2 regions of the Mesorhizobium sp. WSM4884 genome follow, and region 2 is predicted to be linked to the other one. Evidence: predicted binding sites of a transcription regulator. Region 2 holds the regulator's gene; the other holds the start of a gene.
What was found. Region 2 encodes PhoB, which activates phosphate uptake and scavenging genes when phosphate is short. Its sites were predicted from a motif close to TGTCATNNANCTGTCAT; they were not measured.
Positions count from the first base shown of each region.

Region 1: a site for PhoB is predicted at 2,862-2,878, ahead of P9236_RS17135 (RNA degradosome polyphosphate kinase). Genes of this name have one in related genera too.

Region 1 is NZ_JARTVO010000009.1:207,278-214,608, reverse strand. Features, by position in the region: gene ppx (exopolyphosphatase) at 1-513, opposite strand, end outside; gene P9236_RS17135 (RNA degradosome polyphosphate kinase) at 510-2,705, opposite strand; gene P9236_RS17130 (zinc-finger domain-containing protein) at 2,943-3,188, shown strand; gene P9236_RS17125 (FAD-dependent monooxygenase) at 3,217-4,437, shown strand; one part of gene P9236_RS17120 (IS5 family transposase) at 4,815-5,154, shown strand; one part of gene P9236_RS17120 (IS5 family transposase) at 5,154-5,575, shown strand; gene P9236_RS17115 (amino acid ABC transporter ATP-binding protein) at 5,739-6,542, opposite strand; gene P9236_RS17110 (amino acid ABC transporter permease) at 6,620-7,331, opposite strand, start outside.
Region 2 is NZ_JARTVO010000013.1:143,062-150,392, forward strand. Features, by position in the region: gene pstC (phosphate ABC transporter permease subunit PstC) at 1-303, shown strand, start outside; gene pstA (phosphate ABC transporter permease PstA) at 307-1,158, shown strand; gene pstB (phosphate ABC transporter ATP-binding protein PstB) at 1,155-1,958, shown strand; gene phoU (phosphate signaling complex protein PhoU) at 1,976-2,683, shown strand; gene phoB (phosphate regulon transcriptional regulator PhoB) at 2,703-3,392, shown strand; gene P9236_RS20685 (ROK family transcriptional regulator) at 3,707-4,942, opposite strand; gene xylF (D-xylose ABC transporter substrate-binding protein) at 5,302-6,342, shown strand; gene P9236_RS20695 (sugar ABC transporter permease) at 6,590-7,331, shown strand, end outside.

The DNA of each region.
Region 1 (7,331 bases), on a different contig from region 2:
CAGGCCGCCGAGCGGCAGCGTGATGCCGTCGCCGATCGCTTCGCCATTGATGTCGATCAGCTCAAGGCTGCCGCCGCCAAGGTCGCCGGCGATGCCGTTGGCCGGGTGGAAGCCGGAGATGATGCCGAGCGCCGAATAATGCGCCTCCTGGCGGCCGGAAAGCACGCGGATCTCGGTCTTCAGCACGTCCTCGGCGCGGTGGATGAAGTCCGGGCCGTTGATCGCCTCGCGCGCCGCCGCGGTCGCCAGCACATACATGTGCTCGGCGCCGGCCTGATCCGAAAGCGCTCGAAAACGGCGGAACTCCTCCATCGAGCGCGTCACCGCCTCTGGGTCGAGCTTGCCCGTCGAAACGATGCCGCGGCCGAGGCCGGCCAGCATCTTTTCGTTGAACAAAAGCGTCGGCGAGCGCGCCAGCCCTTCATAGACGACGAGGCGGATCGAGTTCGAGCCGATGTCGATGATCGACAGCGGCCGCCGGTCCTGGAGCCGGCCCTGGGAGACTGAAATCACGCGGCGGCGTTCTTCTTGCGGCGCTTGAACTGGGCGATGCGCCTTGGCGCATGCGATTTCAGCGCGTCACCCCGTCCGGAGAGGCTCGGATTGGTCATGAAATATTCCTGCGCATTGAACGGTTCCTCACCCTCCTCCAGCACGACGCGCCGGGAGGTGCCGTCAGCCAATACGTCGAAACTTTGCTGGTTGTCCATGACGTTGCCGAGCATGATCTGACCAAGCACCTGCTCATGCACAGTTGGATTGGTGATCGGCACCAGGGTTTCGACGCGGCGGTCGAGATTGCGCGGCATCATGTCGGCGGACGAGATGTAGACGATCGCTTCGTCGGACGGCAGGCCATGGCCGTTGCCGAAGCAGAAGATGCGGCTGTGCTCCAGGAAGCGGCCGACGATCGACTTCACCCTGATGTTCTCGGACAGGCCCGGCACCTGCGGCCGCAGGCAGCAGATGCCGCGCACGACGAGGTCGACCTCGACGCCGGAGCGGCTGGCGTCATAGAGCGCGTCGATGACGATCGGGTCGACCAGCGCGTTCATCTTCATCCAGATGCGGGCCGGCCGGCCCTCGCGCGCATGGGCGATCTCATCGGAGATGTGTTTCAGGATGCGGTTGCGCAGCGTGAAGGGCGACACGGCAAGGCGCATCTCTTCGGCCGGCTCGGCATAGCCGGTTATGAAATTGAAGATCTGCGCGACGTCGCGCGCGATCGTCGAATCGGTGGTGAAGAAGGATAGGTCGGTGTAGATGCGCGCCGTGACCGGATGATAGTTGCCGGTGCCGAGATGCACGTAGTTGCGCAACCTGCCGTCCTCGCGGCGCACGATGAGCGACATCTTGGCGTGGGTCTTCAACTCCAGGAAGCCGAAGACGACCTGGACGCCGGCGCGCTCGAGGTCGCGCGCCCAGCGGATGTTGGCCTCCTCGTCGAAGCGCGCCTTGAGTTCGACGAGCGCCGTCACCGACTTGCCGGCCTCGGCCGCGTCGATCAGCGCGCGCACGATCGGGCTGTCGTTCGAGGTACGGTAGAGCGTTTGCTTGATCGCCACCACTTCCGGATCCGCCGCCGCCTGGCGCAGGAACTGCACCACCACGTCGAAGGATTCGTAGGGGTGGTGGACGATGATGTCCTTCTCGCGGATAGCGGCCAGGCAGTCGCCGCCATGCTCGCGGATGCGCTCGGGGAAACGCGGATTGTAGGGCGTGAATTTGAGGTCGTCGCGCGGAATGGCGACGATCTCGGAGATCTGGTTGAGCGCCAGCGGACCGGTGAGCACACTGATACGGCTTGCCGAAACGCCGAGTTCGCCGGCGACGAACTCGCGCAACTCGGCCGGCATCAGCGTGTCGAATTCGATGCGGATCACGGACCCGCGACGACGGCGTTTCAGCGCCGTCTCGAACAGGCGCACGAGATCCTCCGACTCTTCCTCGACCTCGATATCGCTGTCGCGAATGATGCGGAACGTGCCGGAGCCCTTGACCTCATAGCCGGGGAACAGCTTGGAGATATAGATGCCGACCGCTTCCTCGAGCGGGATGAAGCGCACGTGGTGCTTGCGGTCGGGCAGACGGATGAAGCGCCGCAGCGCCACCGGCAGGCGCAGCAGCGCGCTCATCTCCTCGCCGTTCTTGCGGTGGCGCAACTGCAGCGCCATCGAGAAACCGAGATTGGGGATGAACGGGAACGGATGCGCCGGGTCGATGGACAGCGGGGTCAGCACCGGGAAGACCTGTTCCTGGAAATGCTCTTCCAGCCAGGCCTTCTCGTCCTTGCTGAGCGCGTCGCGGGTGATGCTCTCGATGCCTTCCTTGTTGAGCAGCTCCATCAAGGTCGACAGGCTCTTCTGCTGGTCTTCCTGCAGACGCTCGACCTCGCGCAGCAGCTGCTCGAGCTGTTGCTCGGGCGTGCGGCCGTCCGGACTCTTCAGCACAATGCCCTCGCGCACCTGGCCGGCGAGACCGGCGACGCGGACCATGAAGAACTCATCGAGATTGGCGGCCGAGATCGACAGGAAGCGGACGCGCTCGAGCAGCGGATGGCGCTCGTTCAGCGATTCCTCCAGCACGCGCCGGTTGAACTGCAGCCAGGAGAACTCGCGGTTGACGAAACGGTCGGGATTGCCGCCGTCGGGGCTTGCCGCCTCGACGGTGATGAATTCGCTCTGTACCGGCTTCAGTTCGTTCATGGTTCCTTGCCCGCAACCGTCCCTTTTGGAGCGCCATACACCGCCGGACGCGTGACCGACGCTCTAACATGCTTTCATGACGCATGATGTCACGGAATCGGTTGTTCCCCGAGGTCATGCGCTTAACCGGCTCAACTTATCCTCTGCCAGCCTTTTGCGACAGTTTCATTTCATCGATCTTGCAAACTGGCAGGTTATGATCCAGATGCAAACGGGTCCGAACTGAAGGAGACGACGATGGCAGGCGGTTCCATTCCCCATTTCCAGAACGATGCGGGCCATCCGGTCATCGACATCGGCGTCAAGGAATTCATGTGCACCGGCGCCAACCCGCCCTTCGACCATCCGCATGTGTTCCTCGACATGGGCGACGACAATGAGAAGGTCTGCCCCTACTGCTCGACGCTCTACCGCTATTCACCGAAGCTGAAGGCGACGGAAACAGAGCCTGCCGGCTGCCTCTATATCGACCAGGCCGCCTGACTAGCAGATCGCGGATGACTGCCAGATCATGACTGAAGCGCGGTCCCGGCAGGTCGTCATCGCCGGGGCTGGTGTCGCTGGGCTGACTGCGGCGCTCGCCTTTGCCGAACGCGGCTATGCCGTGACCGTGCTGGAACAGGCCAAGCAGCTCGAAGTGGTAGGCGCCGGGCTCCAGCTTTCCCCCAACGCAACCCGCATCCTGCGCCGGCTCGGCGTGCTCGAACGCTTGGCGGCGAGCGCCGTCAGGCCGGAAGCGGTGCTGCTGAAGGACGCCGCCACCTTGCGCGAGCTGGCGCGGGTACCGCTGGGCCAGGCTGGGGAGAACCGCTGGGGCGCGCCCTATCTGGTCGCGCATCGCGCCGATCTGCAAACGGCGCTGACAGCGCGGGTGGCCGAGCGGCCCGAAATCCAACTCATCACCGGCGCGCGGGTGACGGACATCACTGTCGAGCCGCAAAACATCGCCGTCACAGCCGAAACCGATGGTGGCAAGATTGAGATCGCCGGGGGACTGCTGATCGGCGCCGACGGCGTCTGGTCGACGGTTCGCAGGCAGCTTGCGGGCAAAGACTTGGCTTTCGGCAGAAACCGCTTCTCCGGCGAGCTGGCCTGGCGCGCCACGGTGGCGACGGAAAGCGCCGCCGGCCAGGCCTTTGCGGCGGTCGGCGCGAGCGACTGCGTCACCACCTTCCTGCATCCGGGCTTCCACATGGTCGCCTATCCGGTGAGCAGGGGCAGCGCCGTCAACCTGGCCGCCTTCACCAAGGGCGAGCGCATCGCGGAAGGCTGGTCCGGCCGTGCCGACCCCGCCATTCTTGCTGGCGCCATGCGCGGCACGTCGGCGGCGCTGGCGAGGCTTGCCGCGCTCGCCGGAGCATGGACAGCGTTTCCGATCCACACCGTCGAGCAACGGCGTTGGACGATGCCGGAGGGCATCGCGCTGATCGGCGATGCCGCGCATGCCATGACGCCGTTCGCGGCGCAGGGCGCGGCGATGGGAATTGAGGACGCCTCGATGCTCGCCAGCGTGATCGCAGCCAGCGATCCGAAGCAAAGCCTCACCACCTGGGAAAAGCTCAGGCGCCCGCGCATCGAGAAGGTGCTCGGGCGCGGCGCGCTCAACCGCCTCGCCTGGCATGCCTGGGGCCCGGTCGCGATCGCCCGCAACCTGGTGCTGGCGACGCGGCCGGCGGAAAAGCTCGCCGCGGATCTGGATTGGCTTTACGGGTGGGAGGAGCCTAGGTGGTGAGGCGGTAGGGGCTTTTAGTGGGTGGCCGACAAAATTGGATTGGCCGGCGGGACAGAGGGGGGTGTGAAGGAACGCGGCGTTCGCATTAGACGACATACCCGCGCGTATTAAGAATGAACTATGGCTAAGCTCATCCGACACACCATCGATCCCGCAAATCCGCCACCACTGACGGAAGCCAGAAAGCGGAAATCGCTGCACCGAAAGTGCGATCGGAGGGCGATGTCGATACGAGCGATATTCCTGAACTGACCGAAGAATTCTGGCAGAGGGCGTAGTTCGGCGCAGAGCGTACTAAGCGGTAGTGACGATTTAACGGGTTTGGGATTCCCAAGGAGGTGCAAATCGGATTCAACGCTGATTTTTGGAGATCGGCGATGGACTGCGATGCGCTTCGGGACGACCAGTGGGAACGGATCAAGGGTTTTGTGCCCGGCGGCACAAAGGGTAAGCGTGGGCCGCGCACGGATAACCGCAAGTTCCTGGACGCCCTGCTGTGGATGGCGCGTTCGGGAGGACGCTGGCGGGACCTGCCGGAGCGGCTTGGCGACTACCGTTCAGTGAAGCGGCGCTATTATCGCTGGATCGAGATGGGTGTGTTGGACGACATGCTCGAAACGTTGGCTCGCGAAGCTGACCTGGAGTGGCTGATGATCGACTCGACCATCGTGCGAGCGCACCAGCATGCCGCCGGTGCCCGCAAGGTCAAAGGGGGGCGCATGCCCAGGGCCTGGGCCGGTCTCGAGGCGGCCTGAGCACCAAAATCCACGCCGCAACCGAAGCTCTCGGCCTTCCCGTCCGCCTGATCGGCTCGCCCGGCCAGCGCAACGACATCGCCTTGGCCCATGACCTGATTGACGGTATCGACGCCGAAAACACCATCGCCGACAAAGGTTATGACGCCGACCATCTCGTCGACAGCATCGCCGAAAGCGGCACCGAGGTCGTTATCCCGCCCAAGCGCAACCGAAAGGTTCAACGCCCCTACGACGTCGACCTCTACAAGGAGCGCAACCGTATCGAGCGCTTCTTCAACAAGCTCAAGCAGTTCCGACGTGTCGCAACCCGATACGACAAGCTCCTCGCCAACTTCATGGGCTTCGTCAAACTCGCCGCTATCGCAATATGGCTAAGGTAGTTAAATCGTCACTACCGCCTAGGCCCGGAAAATCGGCACTCAGTTATACAAACGCATCGAAATCCCCAGCAAGACCAGCAGCGGACTCCACCAGCCGATCGCCCAAAAACAAGAAACCCGGGCGTTTCGCGGCCGGGCTTCTCAAAAATCGCTCTCCGATCGCTCAGTGCAGGATCTGCGACAGGAACAGTTTCGTGCGCTCATGGCGCGGATGGTCGAAGAACTCGGCCGGCGTGTTCTGCTCGACGATCTGACCTTGATCCATGAAGATGACGCGGTTGGCGACCTTGCGGGCAAAGCCCATCTCGTGGGTGACGCAAAGCATGGTCATGCCTTCCTCGGCCAGCCCCACCATCGTCTCCAGCACTTCCTTGATCATTTCGGGGTCGAGCGCCGAGGTCGGCTCGTCGAACAGCATGATGCGCGGGTTCATGCAGAGCGAGCGGGCGATCGCCACGCGCTGCTGCTGGCCGCCGGACAGCTGGCCGGGGTATTTGTTGGCCTGCTCCGGGATCTTGACGCGCTTCAGGAAATGCATGGCGATTTCCTCGGCCTGCTTCTTCGGCGTCTTGCGTACCCAGATCGGGGCCAGCGTGCAGTTCTCCAGGATGGTGAGGTGCGGGAACAGGTTGAAGTGCTGGAACACCATGCCGACCTCGCGGCGCACCTCGTCGATCTTCTTCAGGTCGTTGGTGAGTTCCTTGCCGTCGACGATGATCTTGCCCTTCTGGTGCTCTTCCAGCCGGTTGATGCAGCGGATCATGGTCGACTTGCCGGAGCCGGACGGGCCGCAGATGACGATGCGCTCGCCGCGCATCACCTTGAGGTTGATGTCCTTCAGCACATGGAACTCGCCATACCATTTGTGCATCCCGATGATGTCGATGGCGACATCGGTGGTCGAGATATGCATCTTCTTGGCGTCGACCTTGATGTCTTCGGCGCTGACGGCGTTTTCGGTGGCCATGGCCAATTCCCCTTTTATCGTTCGATTTGATGCATGTCGTTTAACCCAAAACCGCTACACGCTTTGGGCGACATGCATCAGCGTTTGTAGCCGGTGTCGAGCCGGCGTTCGGTATACATTGAATAGCGCGACATGCCGAAGCAGAACAGCCAGAACACGAAGGCGGCGAAGATCAGGCCGGACTTGGCGGTCTGCGGCGTCGCCCAGTTGGCGTCGGAGAAGTTCTGCTTGACCACGCCGAGCAGGTCGAACATCGAGATGATGAGGACCAGGCTGGTGTCCTTGAACATGCCGATGAAGGTGTTGACGATGCCGGGAATGACCAGCTTCAACGCCTGCGGCAGGACGATCAGGCCCATCTTCTGCCAATAGCCGAGGCCGAGCGAATCGGCGCCCTCATACTGACCCTTCGGAATCGCTTGCAGGCCGCCGCGCACCACCTCCGCCATATAGGCGGCGGCAAACAGCGACACGCCGATCAGCGCCCGCAGGAACTTGTCGAAGCTGACGCCGGCGGGGAGAAACAGCGGCAGCATGACGCTGGCGAAGAACAGCACGGTGATCAGCGGAATGCCGCGCACCGTCTCGATGAAGACGACGCACAACCACTTGATGATCGGCATTTTCGAACGGCGGCCGAGCGCCAGCACGATGCCCAAAGGCAGCGACACGGCGATGCCGACGAAGGACAGGCTGAGCGTGACGAGGAGCCCGCCCCACCGCGCGGTCTCGACATGCGGCAGCCCGAGCACGCCGCCGCTCAGCAGGAAGAAGGCAACGATCGGCAGC
Region 2 (7,331 bases):
GTGGTCATCCCCTACACGCGCGTCGGCATCATGGGCGGCGTCATGCTCGGCCTCGGCCGCGCACTCGGCGAGACGATGGCCGTCACCTTCGTCATCGGCAACGCGCATCGCATCAGCGCCTCGCTGTTTGCGCCAGGCACGACGATCTCGGCGACCATCGCCAACGAATTCACCGAGGCGGACGGCGAGCTTTATACGTCCTCGCTGGTGGCGCTCGGCCTGATCCTGTTCATCATCACCTTCATCATCCTCGCCATCGCGCGCTACATGCTGTTGCGCATCGATAGCCGCACGGGAGCATGACCGATGTCGGTAGCCATGTCGCTTCACCAGAGACGCAAGCGCAAGAACGGCGTGATGATGGCGCTGTGCGTCATCGCCGCGGGCATCGGCCTTGCCTGGCTGGCGCTGATCCTCGGTGCGCTGATCTACAAAGGCCTGTCCGGCGTTTCGCTGGTGGTCTTTACCGAGATGACGCCACCGCCCGGCGATGCCGGCGGCCTGCTCAACGCCATCTACGGCAGCATCATCATGACCATCATCGGCATCGTCGTCGGCACGCCGATCGGTGTGCTCGCCGGGACCTATATGGCGGAGTACGGGCGCTTCTCGCGGCTCACCACGGTGGTGCGTTTCATCAACGACATTCTGCTGTCGGCGCCGTCCATCATCGTCGGCCTGTTCGTCTATGAGCTGATGGTGCGGCCGATGGGCCATTTCTCGGCGATCGCCGGCGCGGTCGCGCTGTCCATCCTTGTGATCCCCGTCGTGGTGCGCACCACCGAGGACATGCTCAACCTGGTGCCCAACGCCTTGCGCGAAGCCGGCACCGCCATCGGCGCGCCGCGCTGGGTGGTGATCCGTTCGGTCGCCTATCGCGCGGCGCTTTCCGGCATCGTCACCGGCATATTGCTGGCGATCGCCCGCATTTCCGGCGAGACGGCGCCCCTGCTCTTCACCGCGCTTAACAACCAGTTCTGGTCGAGCAATCTCAACGCTCCGATGGCCAGTCTTCCGGTGACCATCTTCCAGTTCGCCCTAAGTCCCTATGAGGAATGGCAGCAGCTGGCCTGGACGGGCGCGCTCATAATCACCCTGACGGTTCTCGGGCTGAGCATCTTCGCCCGCAGCCTTACCGGACGCAGAGAGGACAGATGAAACCTATGTTGTCCACCGACCTTAACGTAGCCGACACGGCCGTCGAGAAGGCCAAGATCGAGGTCAAGAACCTCAACTTCTACTATGGCCAGTCGAAGGCGCTGAAGGACATCAACCTGTCGCTGCCCGAGCGCAGCGTCACCGCCTTCATCGGGCCGTCGGGCTGCGGGAAGTCGACGCTGCTGCGCGTGCTGAACCGCATCTACGAGCTTTACCCGAAGCAGAGCGCGGAAGGCCAGGTGCTGCTCGACGGCAAGAACATTCTCGACCGCTCGCAGGACCTCAACCTGCTCAGGACCAAGATCGGCATGGTGTTCCAGAAGCCGACGCCGTTCCCGATGTCGATCTACGAGAACATTGCCTTCGGCGTCAGGCTGTACGAGAAGATCAGCAAGGCCGAAATGGACAACCGCGTCGAATCGGCGCTGAAGCGCGCGGCGCTCTGGAGCGAGGTCAAGGACAAGCTCAACGCCAGCGGCCAGAGCCTTTCCGGTGGTCAGCAGCAGCGGCTTTGCATCGCCCGCACCGTGGCGGTGAAGCCGGAGGTCATCCTGCTCGACGAGCCGGCCTCGGCGCTCGACCCGCTGTCGACCGCCAAGATCGAAGAGCTGATCGACGAGCTGCAGGCCGACTACACGATCGTGATCGTCACCCACAACATGCAGCAGGCGGCGCGCGTGTCGCGGCAGACGGCGTTCATGTATCTCGGCGAGCTGGTCGAGTTCGACCGGACGGAGAAGATCTTCACCTCGCCTCGCGAGAAGCGCACGCAGGACTATATCACCGGCCGCTTCGGCTGAGTTCATACGAGGACATAATCATGGCCCATACGGTCGCTTCCTTCGACGAGGATCTGAGGCAGATCAGCCAGCTTATCCGTGATATGGGCGATCTCGCCGGCTCGATGGTCGGCGCGTCGACCAAGGCCCTGCTCAATTCCGACAACGCGCTGGCGCAGCGCGTGGTTTCCGACGACGCCATCATGGACGCACGGCAGCGCGAGCTCGACGATCGCGCTATCACGTTGATCGCCAAGCGCCAGCCGATGGCCGACGACCTGCGCAGTGTGGTCGGCGCCATCCGCATGGCCGGCGACCTCGAGCGCATCGGCGACCTCGCCAAGAACATCGCCAAGCGCGTCGGCTCCGTCGGCGTCAGCGCCGCGCCGCGCGACCTGTCGCACTCCATCGACTCGATGGCGCAGCTGGTGCTGATCCAGGTCCAGGGCGTGATCGAGGAGTACACGGCGGGCGACGCCACGGCGCTCGCCAAGCTCCGGAACGACGACGAGCGCATCGACGTCAAATACACCTCCGTCTTCCGCGAGCTTCTGACCTACATGATGGAGGATCCGCGCAACATCACGGCCTGCACGCATCTCCTGTTCTGCGCCAAGAATCTGGAGCGCATCGGCGACCACGTCACCAACATCGCCGAGAACGCCTATTATGTGCTGACCGGCACCCAATTGCCCGCGAACCGTCCGAAGCAGGACGAGACGGCGATGTCGGCGCCGGCGGCCTGACAGCGAAGGTACCTGCTAAATGATCGCGCCACGTATCATGGTGGTGGAGGACGAGGAGCCGCTGGGGGTGTTGCTCCGCTACAACCTCGAATCCGAAGGCTATCAGGTCGAGGTGGTCACCCGCGGCGACGAAGCCGAAATCCGCCTGCAGGAGAACGTGCCCGATCTCCTGGTGCTCGACTGGATGGTGCCGGCGGTTTCCGGCATCGAGCTTTGCCGGCGCCTCAGGATGCGGCCCGAGACCGAACGGCTGCCGATCATCATGCTGACGGCGCGCGGCGAGGAAAGCGACAGGGTGCGCGGCCTCTCGACGGGCGCCGACGACTATCTGGTCAAGCCGTTCTCGACGCCTGAATTCATGGCCAGGGTCAAGGCGCTGTTGCGCCGCGCCAAGCCGGAGGTGCTTTCGAGCGTGCTCAAGGTCGGCGACATCGTGCTCGACCGTGAATCGCACCGCGTCTACCGCAAGAAGAGCGAGATCAGGCTTGGCCCGACCGAGTTCCGGCTGCTCGAGTTCATGATGCGGCACCCCGGCCGGGTGTTCTCGCGCAGCCAGTTGCTCGACAACGTCTGGGGCGAGACGATCTATATCGACGAGCGCACGGTCGACGTGCATGTCGGGCGCCTGCGCAAGGCCGTCAACAACGGCCGCATGCCCGATGTCATCCGCACCATACGCGGGGCGGGGTACGCGATCCGCGAGGATTAGTCTTCCTGTGGAGGCGGTAACAGGTTGAATCCGATCGTATGCGCCGGCGATTGGCTCAGACGCTTCTGACTTCGTCATCCACGGGCGGAGCAAGGAGCGAAGCGACGCAGCGCAGACCCGAGGATCCATTCCGTGACGTCGACGCGCCACTACGGTGCAGAATTCCGTTCCGCTGCGCCCTGCGTCCGAGGTAACGGCACGGATTCCAAGGTCTTCGCGACGGAGCTTCGCTCCTGCTTCGCCCTGGTATGACGAAGCTTCGGGACCTTCGCAAATCTCCGACGTCTAGCAGGACACGATCACTTCAAAGCTGTTCAGGCGACGTGCTTGCCCGCTCTTGTCTGCACGCCCGGCGCGAAAATCTCCTGGTCGACGAAGGTCAGCGCGCGCATGGCGCAGCCCTCGCGGATCAGCGGCAATTCGTTCGGCTCGGTGTCGAAGGAGATCGATTCCGAGTGCTGGCCACCGGCGGTTTGGGCGATGGCCTCGCGCAGCGACGGCTCGATCAGGTCGAAAGCGGCGGCGCTGACGCCGACCATGGCGACCGGCGCCGGGTCGATCAGCGCGAACAAGCTGCCCAGGCCGAAGCCCAGCGCCTCGCCCGCCCGGCGGTATGCCTCGCGCTCCGGGCCGTCCTTCTCGCGCGCCTTGGCGGCAAGCGCCCGCATGTCGGCGTCGCCGACATCGACCGGCTCGGCGTCCTCGCTCATCTTCATGGCGCTGCGCCAGATGGCGTAGTTGCCGGCATAGGCCTCGACGCAGCCGCGGCGTCCGCAACGGCAGAGCGCGCCGCCCGGACGATGGATCATATGGCCGAACTCGCCTCCGGAAGAATGCGTGCCGGTGAACAGCTCGCCCTTCAGCACCAGGCCCATGCCGATGCCGTGCGAGAGCAGGATGGCTATGAAGTTGTCGCGATAGCGGTTGGGGTCTCGCCATTGCAGCGCCACCGCCATCATGTTGCAGTCGTTTTCCATGGTGGCCGGGATGCCGAATTCCTTTTCCAGGATGTTGGCGAAAGGAATGTCGGTCAAAGGCGTGATCGGCGACCACAGCATTGCCCGCGCATGGGAATCGGTGATGCCTTGGATACCCATGGCGATGCGGGCAACGCTGCCGACATCGAGGTCGGGATCTTTCAGCCGGCGCCGGACGATCGCCACACATTCGCCGATCAGCTCGTCGCGCGGCATGGTCAGCGTATCGAGGCGCCGTTGCTCCTCGGCGATGACCTGCCCGGCATAGTCGATGACGGCGACGGAAAGGAAATTCAGCGACAGCACCACCGTCACCACCGCGGCCGCCTCGGGATTGAGGGCGAGGCCGACCTGCGGCCGGCCGCGCTTAAGCGATGCCGCCTCGCTCGGCTTGCTCTCGGCCAGGATGCCTTCCTGGATCAGGTCCGAGGAAATTGCCGAAATGGTCGAGTGGCTAAGCCCCGTGGTCGCGGCGATCTCCGTGCGCGACGGCTGGCCGGCGCGGCGCACGGCCGAGAGCACCATGGCGCGGTTGCGCCGGCGCAGGTCGTCATGGCGGATCCCGACCGACATTTTTCTCCTCCCGGTCAGCGCGGCCTCTTGATAATGCATGGGCCGTCGGCGACGCGCCAGATCGGTTCAGTCGCGGATGCACCACCGAACCGCTCTGGATTTTTTGTTTCATTCAGTTCCAACGGGGCAACGCTTCCGCGCTTCTGTGCAACTGTTTTGGAATAGTGGCAGAAGCGGACGGGGCTGTCATTATTTATTGCGGGCCTCGAAAAAAAGTTCGCGGCACCTCAAAAACCATCAGAATCGCAGTTGACAGCGCTTCGGCGTTGGATCAGTATTTTTTCGAGGCTCGAAAAAAAGCCTCTGTGCCGGCCTTCGGGCCAGTCTGGGTAGCGCCGCGATGGCGCAGGGAGGAAATCATGAAGAGATTCGCAACCGCCATGCTGGCGGGTGTCGCCATGTCGTTGACGCTGGCGTCGGTCGCAGAGGCGAAGGACAAGGTGATCGGCGTTTCGTGGTCGAATTTTCAGGAAGAGCGCTGGAAGACCGACGAAGCGGCAATGAAGAAAGCCATCGAGGCCGCCGGCGACAAATACATTTCGGCCGACGCGCAGTCCAATCCGGGCAAGCAGCTGACCGACGTCGAAAGCCTGATCTCGCAGGGCGCAAACGCGTTGATCATCCTGGCGCAGGATGCCTCGGCGATCGGCCCGGCGGTGCAGAAGGCGCTCGACGAAGGCATTCCGGTGGTCGGCTACGACCGCCTGATCGAGAACAAGGACGTGTTCTACCTGACCTTCGACAACAAGGAAGTCGGCCGCATGCAGGCCCGCGAGGTGTTCAAGGCCAAGCCTGAAGGCAACTACGTCTTCATCAAGGGCTCGGGTGCCGATCCGAATGCGGATTTCCTGTTCGCGGGCTCGATGGAAGTGCTGAAGGAAGCCATCGACAGCGGCAAGATCAAGAATGTCGGCGAAGCCTATACGGACGGCTGGCTGCCTGCCAACGCACAGAAGAACATGGAGCAGTTTCTGACCGCCAACGACAACAAGGTCGATGCGGTCGTGGCGGCCAATGACGGCACTGCCGGGGGCGTCGTCGCGGCGCTGACGGCTCAGGGTCTGGCCGGCACCGTTCCGGTCTCGGGCCAGGACGGCGACCACGCGGCGCTCAACCGCATCGCGCTCGGCACGCAGACCGTGTCGGTGTGGAAAGACGCGCGCGAGCTCGGCAAGAACGCCGCCGAGATCGCCTCGCAGCTCGCCGACGGCAAGAAGATGGGCGACATCGCCGGCGCCAAGGACTTCACCACGCCTGGCGGCAACACCGTCAAGTCGCTGTTCCTGACCCCGATTGCCATCACCAAGGACAATCTCAACATCGTCATCGACGCGGGCTGGATCAAGAAGGACGAAGTCTGCGCCGGCGTCGCGGCTGGCGCGGTCGCAGTCTGCAATTGAACCGGGCCTAAGACGGTCCAAAGCAAACGCCGCGGCCGGAAAGCCGCGGCGTTTGCCAAAGAGCTTCTCGCTCGAATAGAGCCGGGAAAGCGAATGGAGCAGTTCAGCGTCCAGTAAGATCGCCAAGCCGCTCCCAACGGTTCGTTTCCACGCAATTCCGAACGGAAAGCGGTACACACTTTCGCTCGAATTGCTCTAGCATCGTGGTCCGGCATCCGCGCCAGACGGCAGCCGGTGGGAGGATATCATGACCGATACGACCTCTGATACGCCGGCCAACCCGGCCGCGGATCGCGCACGTGCTTCCGAACTCAGCGCGATCGGCCGTTTCCTCAAGGCGACCGAACTCGACACCCGTATGCTCGGCATGGTCGGCGCGCTTCTGATCATCTGGATCGGCCTGCACGTCATTTCGAGCCTGCGGCTCGGCGTCAATCCGCTCGATTTCGACAGCCGCACGTTCCTTACGCCGCGCAATCTGTGGAACCTGTCGGTGCAGACCTCGGCCGTGGCCATCATGGCCTCCGGCATGGTGCTGGTCATCGTCATGCGCAACATCGACCTCTCCGTCGGCTCGGCCGAGGGGCTGATCGGCATGGTCATGGGCTTTGCCCAGGTGCATTTCCTGGTGCGGATGGTTGGGCTCGAGCTCGGCAATCCGTGGATCTGGGTGCTGGCGCTGGCCATCGGCCTGGCGCTCGGTCTGCTGATCGGGGCGTTCCAGGGCTTCGTCATCGCCTATCTCGAGGTGCCGGCCTTCATCGTGACACTGGGCGGGCTGCTGGTGTGGCGCGGCGCCGCCTGGTGGGTCACCAGCGGCCAGACGGTCGCGCCGCTCGACGCCACCTACCAGCTGATGGGTGGCGGGCCGGCCGGCTCGATCGGCGCCAGATGGAGCTGGGTGGTGGGCGTCGTCGCCTGCCTGGCGGTGGTGTTTGCGCTGTTCCACGGCCGGGTGCAGCGCAAGCGCTTCCGTTTCCCGCTCCGGC